DNA from 2 places in the Haliea sp. E17 genome. Region 2 is predicted to be linked to the other one. Evidence: predicted binding sites of a transcription regulator. Region 2 holds the regulator's gene; the other holds the start of a gene.
The links. The regulator sigma-54, encoded in region 2, starts transcription at its own class of promoters, with help from an activator protein. The targets are predictions, from matches to a motif close to TGGCACANNNNTTGCNNT.

Region 1 (5,589 bases), on a different contig from region 2:
CACCAGGTGCTCGCCCTGGCTGCCGACGATGCCGCGGCTGATCACATTGGCGCCGCTGCAGGGGTCGTAGTTGGAGAGCGCGAACCAGGCGTCGCTGCCCTTGCTGCTGATGCGGAAGATCGCCACCTGCTCGCCCTCGAACAGGGCGCAGCGGCCCGCGTTGGGCAGGAAGTCGGTGACGCTGCAAATGTCTGTCCAGTTGCTCATTTTCATTAACCTCAATTCTTGTCGTTAGTCGTCGATCAGGAGGCCGTAGCCAGCACGTCCTGCGCCAGGTCCTCGCGCTCATCGGGGCGCGCCGGACGGATCTGCTCGCGCTCGCGCACGAAGACCACGTTGCTGTCCGGCGCGTCGGCGTTGACGAAGTGGTTGAACTGGGCGACTTTCACCGGGTCGTTGATGGTGGTGGTCCACTCGCACTGGTAGGCGTCGACCACCAGCTGCATCTGCGCCTCGAGTTCCGCGCAGATGCCCAGCTTGTCCTCGATAATGACTTCCTTCAGGTAGTCGAGGCCGCCCTCGAGGTTGTCCATCCAGACCGAGGTGCGCTGCAGGCGGTCGGCGGTCTTGACGTAGAACATCAGGAAGCGGTCGATATATTTGATCAGGGTCTCGTCGTCGAGGTCGGTGGCGAAGAGATCCGCGTGGCGCGGCTTCATACCGCCATTGCCACAGACGTAGAGGTTCCAGCCGTTCTCGGTGGCGATCACGCCGAAGTCCTTGGACTGGGCCTCGGCACACTCGCGGGTACAGCCGGACACCGCACTCTTCAGCTTGTGCGGCGAGCGCAGGCCCTTGTAGCGGTTCTCCACCACGATGGCCATGCCCACGGAATCCTGTACCCCGTAGCGGCACCAGGTGGAACCGACGCAGGATTTAACCGTGCGCAGGGCCTTGCCGTAGGCGTGGCCGGTTTCGAAGCCGGCGTCCACCAACTCGCGCCAGATCGCCGGCAGCTGCTCCATCCGCGCGCCGAACAGGTCGATGCGCTGGCCGCCGGTGATCTTGGTGTAAAGGTCGTATTTCTTCGCCACCGCGCCGAGCACGATGAGTTTCTCGGCGGTGATCTCGCCACCGGCGACCCGCGGCACTACCGAGTAGGTGCCGTCTTTCTGCAGGTTGGCAAGGAAGCGGTCGTTGGTGTCCTGCAGGCTGGAGTGCTGCTCCTCCAGCACATAGTCGTTCCAGCAGGAGGCGAGGATGGAAGCCACCGCGGGCTTGCAGATATCGCAGCCGTGACCCCTGCCGTGCTTGTCCAGCAGTTCGTCGAAAGAACGGATGTTTTCCACCCGGACGATGCCGTAGATGTCCTGGCGGGTGTAGGGGAAGTGCTCGCAGATGCTGGTATCCACTTCCACGCCGCGAGAGGTCAGTTCGTCGTCGACAAGGTTTTTCAGCATCGCCGCGCAGCCGCCGCAGCCGGTGCTGGCCTTGGTCGAGGACTTCACGTCGCCGAGGGTGCAGCAGCCACCGTCGATGGCGGCGACGATGTCGCCCTTGGTGACGTTGTGGCAGGAGCAGATGCTGGCGGTCATCGGCAGGGCGGCGACGCCCAGCGCGATCGGGCCACCGCCGACGCTGGGCAGGATCAGGGCCTGCGGATCGCCGGGCAGCTCGATCCCGTTGAGGTAGTACTGCAGCAGGGTGTCGTAGTCATCGCAGTCGCCGACCAGTACCGCGCCCAGCAGCAGCTTGCCGTCGGCGCTGGTGACCAGGCGCTTGTAGACATTCTCGCGCTGGTCGCTGAAGACGAAGGACATCGCGCCTTCAGTGCGGCCGTGGGCGTCGCCGATGGAACCCACGTCTACGCCCAGCAGCTTCAGCTTGGTGCTCATATCGGCACCCTGGAACAGGGCGCCCTCGGTGCTGGTGATGGCGCCGGCGGCGGTTTCCGCCATGCGGTAGCCGGGGGCCACCAGGCCGAAGATGCGGCCGCCCCAGAGGGCGCACTCGCCGATGGCGTAGATGTCGCTGTCGGAGGTGCGGCACTTCTGGTCGATGACGATGCCGCCGCGCTCGCCGACTTCCAGGCCGCAGTCGCGACCGAGCTGGTCCCAGGGGCGGATGCCCGCGGAGAACACGATCATGTCGGTTTCCAGCGCAGAGTCGTCGGCGAATTCCATGCGCAGGGCGCAGGCTTCGCCTGCGACGATCTGTTTGGTGTTCTTGCTGGTGTGCACGGTCACCCCCAGCTCCTCGATCTTGCGGCGCAGCATGGCGGAGCCGCCGTCGTCGAGCTGTACGCCCATCAGGCCGGGGGCGAATTCCACTACGTGGGTTTCCAGGCCGAGATTTTTCAGCGCGTTGGCGCACTCCAGGCCGAGCAGGCCGCCGCCGACCACCACGCCGATCTTGCTGTCCTTCGCCTTGGAGCGGATGTCGCCGAGGTCGTCGATGGTGCGGTAGGTCAGGCAGCGCTTGTGCTCGTGGCCGGGCACCGGCGGAACGAAAGGATAGGAGCCGGTTGCCATCACCAGCTTGTCGTAGGCGAAGCGCTGGCCGCCCTCGGTGATCACCACTTTCTTGTCCCGGTCGATAATCGCCACCGGGTCGCCGAAGTGCGCACTGACATCCCAGGACTTGTAGGTCTCGCGGGTAGTCATGGCCAGGTCTTCCGGCGAGCGGCCGGCGAAGACATCCGACAGGTGAACCCGGTCGTAGGCGGGGCGGGGTTCACCGCCAATCACGGTTATCCGATCGCCGGTTCCGGCCTTGACCAGCGTTTCCACGAAGTGATGGCCGACCATGCCGTTGCCGACAACAACTATCTCGCGCTTGCTCATATAACTTCTCCTGAAAGTACAAAAAGTCAGGCTTGCCTGGGGCGGTACTTCAAGGGTGGAAGAGGCACATCGTTGTGCCCAAATGGTGCGCAAGACGGAGCATACGCACCAAATCTGCGCATCCACCGTTGGAGTTGAATCCTGAAATTAGTGCGTATTGGCGGCCTTAAGGCCCTGAAAACGTGCGTTTCCCGGGCAATTCAGCGCCTCAGCTATGTCGTTGGCATAAACGTTGCAAAACCCGTGCCTACTATGTCGCCATGCCAATCACCCGGCCTCCGGCGGCGACCTCTGCGAGTCCGACCCAACGGCGGGTCAATCACAGACTGTTTCCACCCTCATCCTGTTACCCTGTATCCCCAGCTGAAGGAGGCTCCTGACATGAGCAGCCCCGTTAAGATATTGAATCTGTCTGACCCCGCCATCCGCACCCTGCACCTGGCATGGTTCGCCTTTTTCCTCACCTTTGTCGTCTGGTTCAGCCACGCCCCGCTGATGGCGCACATCCGCGAGGCCTTCAGCCTCAGCGACCAGCAGGTCAAGGCGCTGCTGATACTCAACGTCGCCCTGACCATTCCCGCGCGAATCATCATTGGCATGCTGGTGGACCGCTTCGGCCCGCGCGTGGTGTTCAGCGCGTTACTGATGATCTCTGCGTTCTTCTGCTGGGGCTTCGCCTTTGCCACTTCCTATGAAATGCTCGCGCTGTTCCGTTTTCTCGGCGGTTTTGTCGGCGCCGGCTTCGTCATCGGCATTCGCCTGGTGGGTGAATGGTTCCCCGCCCGCCAGGTGGGCATGGCCCAGGGCATCTACGGCGGCTGGGGTAACTTCGGTTCCGCCGCTGCGGCCATGACCCTGCCCACCCTGGCGCTGGCTTATGGCGGCGACGACGGCTGGCGGTACGCCATCGCCAGCGCAGGCCTGATCGCCTTCTTCTATGGCATGTTCTTCTACCTGCGCGCCCGCAACACCCCCAGGGGGTCCACCTACTTCAAGCCGAAGCGCAACGGCGGGCTTGAGGTGAGCAGCTGGCGCGACCTGTATTTCTACATCGCCATGACCCTGCCCCTGTATATCGCACTGGCGGTGCTGGCCTGGAAATTGTCCCCCTCCAACCTCGGCCTGCTTTCCGCAACCGCCACGTACAGCCTCTACGCGCTGTTCAGCGTGCTGTTCCTGTTCCAGACCAGCCAGATCTGGCGGGTCAACAAGGAACACCTGCGCGAGGGCGTGCCGGAATACGAGCGCTACAAATTCCGCCAGGTCGCCGCGCTGGACTGGGCCTACTTTGTCACCTTCGGCTCTGAACTGGCCGTCGTGTCGATGCTGCCGCTGTTCTTCATGGACACCTTCAATCTCGGTGCAGTGGAAGCCGGCTTCCTCGCGTCGGGTTTTGCTTTCATGAACCTGGTCGCGCGACCTGGCGGCGGCTACCTGTCCGACACCTTCGGCCGCAAGCGTTCGCTGTCGATACTGATCGCCGGGCTGACCGTGGGCTACCTGGTGATGTCCCAGGTGAATTCCGGCTGGTGGATTCCGGCGGCGGTCATCGCCACCATGGCCTGTTCTTTCTTCGTCCAGGCCGGCGAAGGTGCCGTTTTCGCCATGGTGCCGCTGATCAAGCGCCGCATGACCGGGCAGATCGCCGGCATGGCCGGCGCCTACGGCAATGTCGGGGGCGTCACCTACCTCACCGTGCTCTCATTCGTAGACAACTCGACCTTCTTCCTGGTGATCGCCGGCAGCGCCGCCGTCTGCCTCGTTATCGTACAATTCCTGCTGGAAGAGCCCTCGGGGCAGATGCGCGAAGTCCTTCCCGACGGCACGGTACAACTGATCGACGTTGCTTGAGTAAGCTTATGGACGGAACGGTACCGCCCCCGGCGCCCCACCTGGCCTGCGCTGCACTGGCGCTGACAGTGGGGCAGTACAGCAGCGCGGGCCGCAAGCCCGACAACGAGGACGCCATCGGCATCCGCATTCCCGAGGGCGTCCTGCTGGCCACCAAGGGTGCAGCGGCAGTGATCGCCGATGGCATCAGTGCGGCAGAGGCGGGCAAGGAGGCCAGCCAGGCCTCGGTTACCGGTTTTCTCAACGACTATTTTTCCACCCCGGAAACCTGGACCACCAAAAAGTCCGCGGGCCAGGTACTCACTTCGCTCAACCGCTGGCTGTACAACCGCGGCCGCAGTTACGCCGACAACACCCGCGGTTACCTCACGACCTTCAGTGCGCTGATCCTGAAATCGCGCCAGGCCCACGTATTCCACGCGGGTGACAGCCGTATCTATCACTACCGCAACGGCGACCTGCTGCAACTTTCCACGGACCACAGCGTGCCGGTGTCGGAGAATCACGCCTACCTGACCCGGGCGCTGGGCATGGATGTCCACCTTGACGTCGACTACCGCTGTATCGCGATGGAGGAGGGCGACCTGTTCCTGCTGACCACGGACGGAATCCACGACAGTCTTTCCTCGGCCCAGTTGCGCAAGCTGCTGGGCGCATCCTCCGGCAGCGACTTGTCCGCACTTTGCCAACGCATCGCGGAAGCCGCGCTTGCCGCGGGTAGCGCCGACAACCTCAGCTGCCAGTTGCTGCGCATCGACGGCCTGCCCGAGGCAGCCATCGACGATGTCGTCGGCCAGCTCACCGAGTTGCGCTTCCCACCGCTACTGGACCAGGACATGGTGCTGGACGGGTATCGGGTAATCCGCGAACTGCACGCGAGTTCCCGCAGCCAGGTCTACCAGGTGGTGGATGTGGAAAGCGGCGAAAACTTCTGCATGAAAACGCCCTCGGTGAA
Region 2 (5,589 bases):
CGAGGGATTCAAAAAGTCTTTTTTTACTGAGCCCCGGAACGCGGCTCGCGGTGCGCTCCGGGGTCAGCAGATCGGCTAGTGATTGCATGGGGTGGAAATCAGTGACCTCGGGTTTTCTCTTTGTGCTTGATCAGCTGGCGGTCCAGCTTGTCGGCGAGGAGATCGATCGCCGCGTACATGTCCTCGGATTCCGCCTGGGCGAACAGGTCCGCTCCGGAGATGTGCATGGTCGCTTCCGCTTTCTGAACCATTTTTTCGACGATCAGGGTGACCTGGGTGTTGGTGATATTGTCAAAGTGGCGTTGCAGTCGCTCGAACTTGCTCTCAACGTAATTGCGCAGGGGGTCGGTGACCTCCACGTGGTGTCCGCTGACGTTCAGTTGCATAGCTTGGCTCCTTGTTGCTGATGAGCCCGGGTGAGCCCCGGGGAGGGCGCCGCCGGATTCCGGCGAGACCTTGGAATCAGTCTAGACCACTTGGTGACCGGCTGGCACAGGTGGTCGGGCGATATTGGCATAAAGATCATACCAGCCGCTTGCGCTCGTTGGAGGGCGGGATGTTAAGGCTGTCCCGGTACTTGGCGATGGTCCGCCGGGCTACTTCAATGCCCTGTTCGTCCAGCAATTGGGCGATCTTGTTGTCGCTGAGAGGCTTGCGGGGGTTTTCTGCCGCGACCAGCTTGCGGATCAGTGCGCGAATCGCCGTTGAAGAGCATTCGCCACCGCCGCTGGTGGATACGTGGCTGGAAAAGAAATACTTGAGTTCGAAGATACCGCGCGGGGTGTGCATGTACTTCTGGGTGGTGACCCGGGAGATGGTGGACTCGTGCATCTCCACCGCCTCGGCAATGTCGTGCAGCACCAGCGGTTTCATGGCTTCCTCGCCGTATTCGAGGAAGTTGCGCTGGTGCTCGACAATCTTGCTGGCCACTTTCATCAGGGTTTCGTTGCGGCTCTGCAGGCTCTTCAGGAACCAGCGCGCCTCCTGCAGGTTGTCGCGCAGGTAGGTGTTGTCGGCACTGTTGTCCGCGCGCTTGATCAGGCTGGCATAGTCGCTATTGATGCGCAGTTTGGGCGCGATATCCGGGTTGAGCTCCACCACCCAGCGGCCTTCGCGCTTGCTGACAAAAACGTCGGGCACCACGTATTCGACATCTTCCGGGGCGAAGGATTGCCCCGGGTTCGGGTCCAGGGTCTGCAACAGCGCCAGTACCGACTTGAGTTCGCTTTCAGCGAGCCGGGTGCGGCGCAGGATCTGGTTGTAATCGCCGCCGGCCAGCTGCGGCAGGTGGCGGTTGAGGATCAGCCGCGCCGGCTCGAGATAGGGGGTGTCGGCGGGCAGTTGCTGCAACTGCACCAGCAGGCATTCCTGCAGGCTGCGGGTACAGACGCCGGCGGGTTCGAATTGCTGCAGCCGGTGCAGCACCGCCACGATCTCGTCCATCTCGATGTCGAGTTCCGGGTCGAAGGACTCGTGGATTTCCTCCAGCGACAGGGTCAGCCGGCCGTTGCCGTCGGTGGCGTCGAGCAGGGTCAGGGCGATCAGGTGGTCGGTGTCGGAAAAACGGGTGAGGTTGAGCTGCCAGAGCAGGTGGTCGTGCAGGGATTCCCGCGAGCTGTTGCGGGACTCGAAGTCACCGTCGTCTTCCATGGGCGCCGGGGCGGGGGAAGAACTGGATGGCAGCAGGTCTTCCCAGCGGGTGTCCACCGGCAGGTCATCCGGCATGCTCTCGGAGCCGGTGGTGTTAGCCTCGTTGAGTTCGGCGCTTTCCCAGTCGCTGTTGCCGGCCGGGCCTTCGGGCTCGTTGTTACCGTTCTCCACCTCGTTGCCGCCGAGGTCCTCTTCGCCGATTTCCAGCAGGGGGTTACTGTCCAGCGCCTGCTGGATTTCCTGCTGCAGGTCCAGCGTGGAGAGTTGCAGTAAGCGGATGGCCTGCTGCAACTGCGGAGTCATGGTCAGTTGCTGGCCGATCTTGAGTTGAAGCGATTGTTTCATCGACAGCTGGAAAGAGCCCCTGGGTGCGTCCCCGTACGGGGTGGCGCAGTTGAACACGACTTGGAGTGTAGCGCCAGCGTGCAAACTCTGGCAACCGCTTGGCTCGAAATTTGCTTGTTGACTTTTTTTACGTTTAGCAGTGGTGTTGCGGATGCCTTAAAGGCGGAATTGTTCGCCGAGGTAGACCTTGCGCACCTTGGCGTTGTCCAGCACTTCCTGGGAGGTGCCTGAGGCGATGATGTGACCTTCCCCTACGATATAGGCCTTCTCGCAAATATCAAGTGTGTCGCGCACGTTGTGGTCGGTAATCAGGATGCCGATACCGCGATCGCGCAGGTGGTTGATGATTTGCTTGATGTCGCTCACCGAGATCGGGTCGACGCCGGCGAAGGGTTCGTCGAGCAGGATGAAGTCCGGTTCTGTCGCCAGCGCGCGGGCGATTTCCACCCGCCGCCGCTCGCCGCCGGAGAGCGACTGGCCGAGGCTGTCGCGCAGGTGCTGCACGTGAAATTCCTCGAGCAGCATGTCGCGCTTTTCCTGCCGCTGTTTGCGGTTGAGGTCGGGGCGGGTCTCGAGAATCGCCAGCAGGTTGTCGCCCACCGACAGCTTGCGGAAGATCGACGCCTCCTGGGGCAGGTAGCCGATGCCGTGGCGCGCGCGCTCGTGCATGGGCAGGCGGGTAATGTCTTCACCGTTCAGCTCGATGCTCCCGCGGTCTGCGGTGATGATGCCGATAATCATGTAGAAACAGGTGGTTTTGCCGGCGCCGTTGGGCCCCAGCAGGCCGACCACCTGGCCGCTTTCCAGGTGCAGGGAAACGTCCTGTACGACCTCCCGGCCGCGATAGGACTTGGCGAGGTTACGGGCTGCCAGTTGCGCCATCGGCGGTCTCCTTCGGCGCGACTTCCTCGACGGCACTGGCGGGGCTGTTGGGATCGGCAGCGGCCTCCCGCTCCTGGGCCTGGCTGGATTCCTCGGCCGCCTGTATCACCTGCGCCGGAATCACCACCTGTACCCGGCTGGAGGTATTGCTGCGGTCGGAATCGGCTTTCACCAGTTTTTCGTTGATGAAGTAGTCGATGCGGTCGCCGGTGACGGTGGAACCCTCCTGCTCGATGCTGGCGCTTTCGCGCAGCTCGACGCGAGCTTCATTGCGGTAATACTCGATGCGGTTGGCGCGCGCGGTGATCACGGCCTTGTCGATTTCCGGTTGCTGGCGCATGGTCGCGGGCTTGCCATGGGCGGTGATGCGCTGGGCATCCTGGCCGGTGTGGTAGACGGTGAGGATATCGGCCTCGATGTGCAGGCTGCCCTGGTCCAGGGTGACATTGCCCTTGTACTGGGTAAAGCCCTGGTTTTCGTCCCTGAGCGCCTCGATCGCCTCGATCCGGATCGGTTGATCCTGGTCGTCGGGCAGCGCCTTAACGCCTGCCGAGAGTGCGAGCAGGACGAGGGCACAGGCGGCCGCCCGGCTAGGGGATTTGTACATAAATGCTCTCCACATCGGGGCCCAGGCGGATGGTTTCCTGGTTGAGTCGGGCCAGCATGCCGTTGGCCCGGGTTGCGTTCCCCGCCTGGGTGATGGTGACCGCGGAGCGGGTCTGCGCTTCGCGGGTGTCCAGCTGGATATCCAGGCTGGCGGTTGTCAGTTGGGTGCCGGTCTGGTCGTGGCTGAGCACGACATTCTGGCGCAGCAACAGGCGCTGGCCATTTCCCGCGTAACGTCCCCGGTCGGCGCTTGCCGACCAGGTCCGGTCGTGGGCGCTGTGGGCATAGAAGCGGGGCTCGTAGAGCATCGTGTAGGCGGGTTTCCGGAACTGCTCTACCCGGCTGGATTCGAGGATGTCGGACAGCGTGCCGTCCGCGCTGAAACTGCGTGAGCGTGCATTGTCGATGTAACTGGTCGGCAGTGGCCCTCCGGGCGTGCCCCGGGCCGCCGTCGCCGCAGTGCCGGGGCCGGGATTCCAGTAGTGTGTGGTCAGCAGCACCAGCGCGGCGACCAGCAGCAGGTGCAGGATCGGGCGGCGCATCAGGCGAAGGTCTCCAGCAGGGCGTCGAGGCTGCCGCGCGCTTGCAGCAGCAGTTCGCAGGCTTCACGCACTGCGCCGTTGCCGCCGGGCAAATGAGTCACCACATCAGCGGCGGCCTGCAATGCCGCCACGCCGTCGGCGGGTGTAAAGCCGACGCCCGCGGCCTTCACTGCGGCGAGGTCGGGGAGGTCGTCGCCCATGTAGGCGCAGGCCTGTGGTTCGATGCCGCGCAGTTTGCACAGCTCCAGCAGTGCGGAGAGTTTGTCCTCGCGCCCCTGCACGATGGTGTCGATGCCGAGCTCCGCGGCGCGGCGACTGACCATCGGCGATACCCGGCCGGTGATGATAGCCACTTCGATACCGTCCCGCTGCAGCAGCTTGATGCCGAGGCCGTCCTTGATGTTGAAGCTTTTCAGCTCCTCGCCGCTGCTGCTGTACTGGATGCGCCCGTCGGTGAGTACGCCGTCCACATCGAGGGCGAACAGGCGGATGTTGCTGGCGATTCTGGTGAGTTCCGGCATTGCGTCAGGCGAGCCCGGCGTGCAGCAGGTGCATCAGGTGGAGGACGCCACAGGCGGCGCCGTCGTCATCGACCACGACCAGCGAGGTAATTTCGTTTTCTTCCATGATACGCATCGCCTGGGCTGCCAGCATGCCGGGGGTAACGGTTTTGGGCTTGCGCGACATGATGGCCGCGATCGGCGTGCTGTTGATGTCCACCTGGTGATCGATGGCCCGGCGCAGGTCGCCGTCAGTAAATACGCCGATGAACTGGCCCGCGTCGTCGGTCACGGTGGTCATGCCCAGTCCCTTGGCGCTGATTTCGAGCAGCGCCCTGGCCAGCATGGTGTCCTGGGCAACCCTCGGGATGCTGTCGCCGGCGCGCATCACGTCGGCGACTTTCAGCAGCAGCTTGCGGCCCAGCGAACCACCGGGGTGGGAAAAGGCGAAGTCCTCGGCGGTGAACCCGCGCGCTTCCAGCAGGGCGATGGCCAGGGCGTCGCCCATGACCAGGGCCGCCGTGGTGCTGGAGGTCGGCGCGAGGTCCAGCGGGCAGGCCTCGGTGGTCACGCCGGCATCGATGTGGGCGTCGGCGGCGCGGGCGAGGGTGGACTGCGGGTTGCCGGTCATGGCGATCAGTTTGCTGCCCATGCGCTTGAGCAGCGGCAGCAGGGTCAGGACCTCGCCGACCTCGCCGCTGTTGGACAGCGCGATAACCACGTCCTCGGGGGTGATCATGCCCATGTCGCCGTGGCTGGCTTCGCCGGGGTGGACAAAAAATGCCGGCGTGCCGGTGCTGGCGAGGGTGGCGGCAATCTTGCGGGCGATATGCCCGGACTTGCCCATGCCGGTGACAATTACCCGGCCCTGGCAGTCGAGCATCAGGGCGCAGGCCTGTTCGAATTCGGCGCCGACTCGCTGGGCGAGCGCGGCCACGGCTTCTGCCTCCATGCTGATGGTGCGCAGTGCCGACTGGGTAAAACCTGGTTTTGGTGAAGGCTGGTCCGCCATGCCTGCGGGCCCCGAATCAAAGGCTGACATATAACCAGTAATAATACAGTGC

Region 1: a site for sigma-54 is predicted at 3,015-3,032, ahead of nirB (nitrite reductase large subunit NirB). Genes of this name have one in related genera too.

What each region holds. Positions count from the first base shown of each region.
Region 1 is NZ_JBLWFK010000005.1:321,206-326,794, reverse strand. It holds gene nirD (nitrite reductase small subunit NirD) at 1-207, opposite strand, end outside; gene nirB (nitrite reductase large subunit NirB) at 243-2,783, opposite strand; gene ACNKU3_RS14895 (NarK family nitrate/nitrite MFS transporter) at 3,165-4,634, shown strand; gene ACNKU3_RS14890 (protein kinase domain-containing protein) at 4,643-5,589, shown strand, end outside.
Region 2 is NZ_JBLWFK010000011.1:18,682-24,270, forward strand. It holds gene ptsN (PTS IIA-like nitrogen regulatory protein PtsN) at 1-88, opposite strand, end outside; gene hpf (ribosome hibernation-promoting factor, HPF/YfiA family) at 99-386, opposite strand; gene ACNKU3_RS20465 (RNA polymerase factor sigma-54) at 523-1,995, opposite strand; gene lptB (LPS export ABC transporter ATP-binding protein) at 2,152-2,877, opposite strand; gene lptA (lipopolysaccharide transport periplasmic protein LptA) at 2,855-3,484, opposite strand; gene lptC (LPS export ABC transporter periplasmic protein LptC) at 3,468-4,025, opposite strand; gene ACNKU3_RS20485 (KdsC family phosphatase) at 4,025-4,546, opposite strand; gene ACNKU3_RS20490 (KpsF/GutQ family sugar-phosphate isomerase) at 4,551-5,537, opposite strand; gene ACNKU3_RS20495 (calcium/sodium antiporter) at 5,554-5,589, opposite strand, start outside.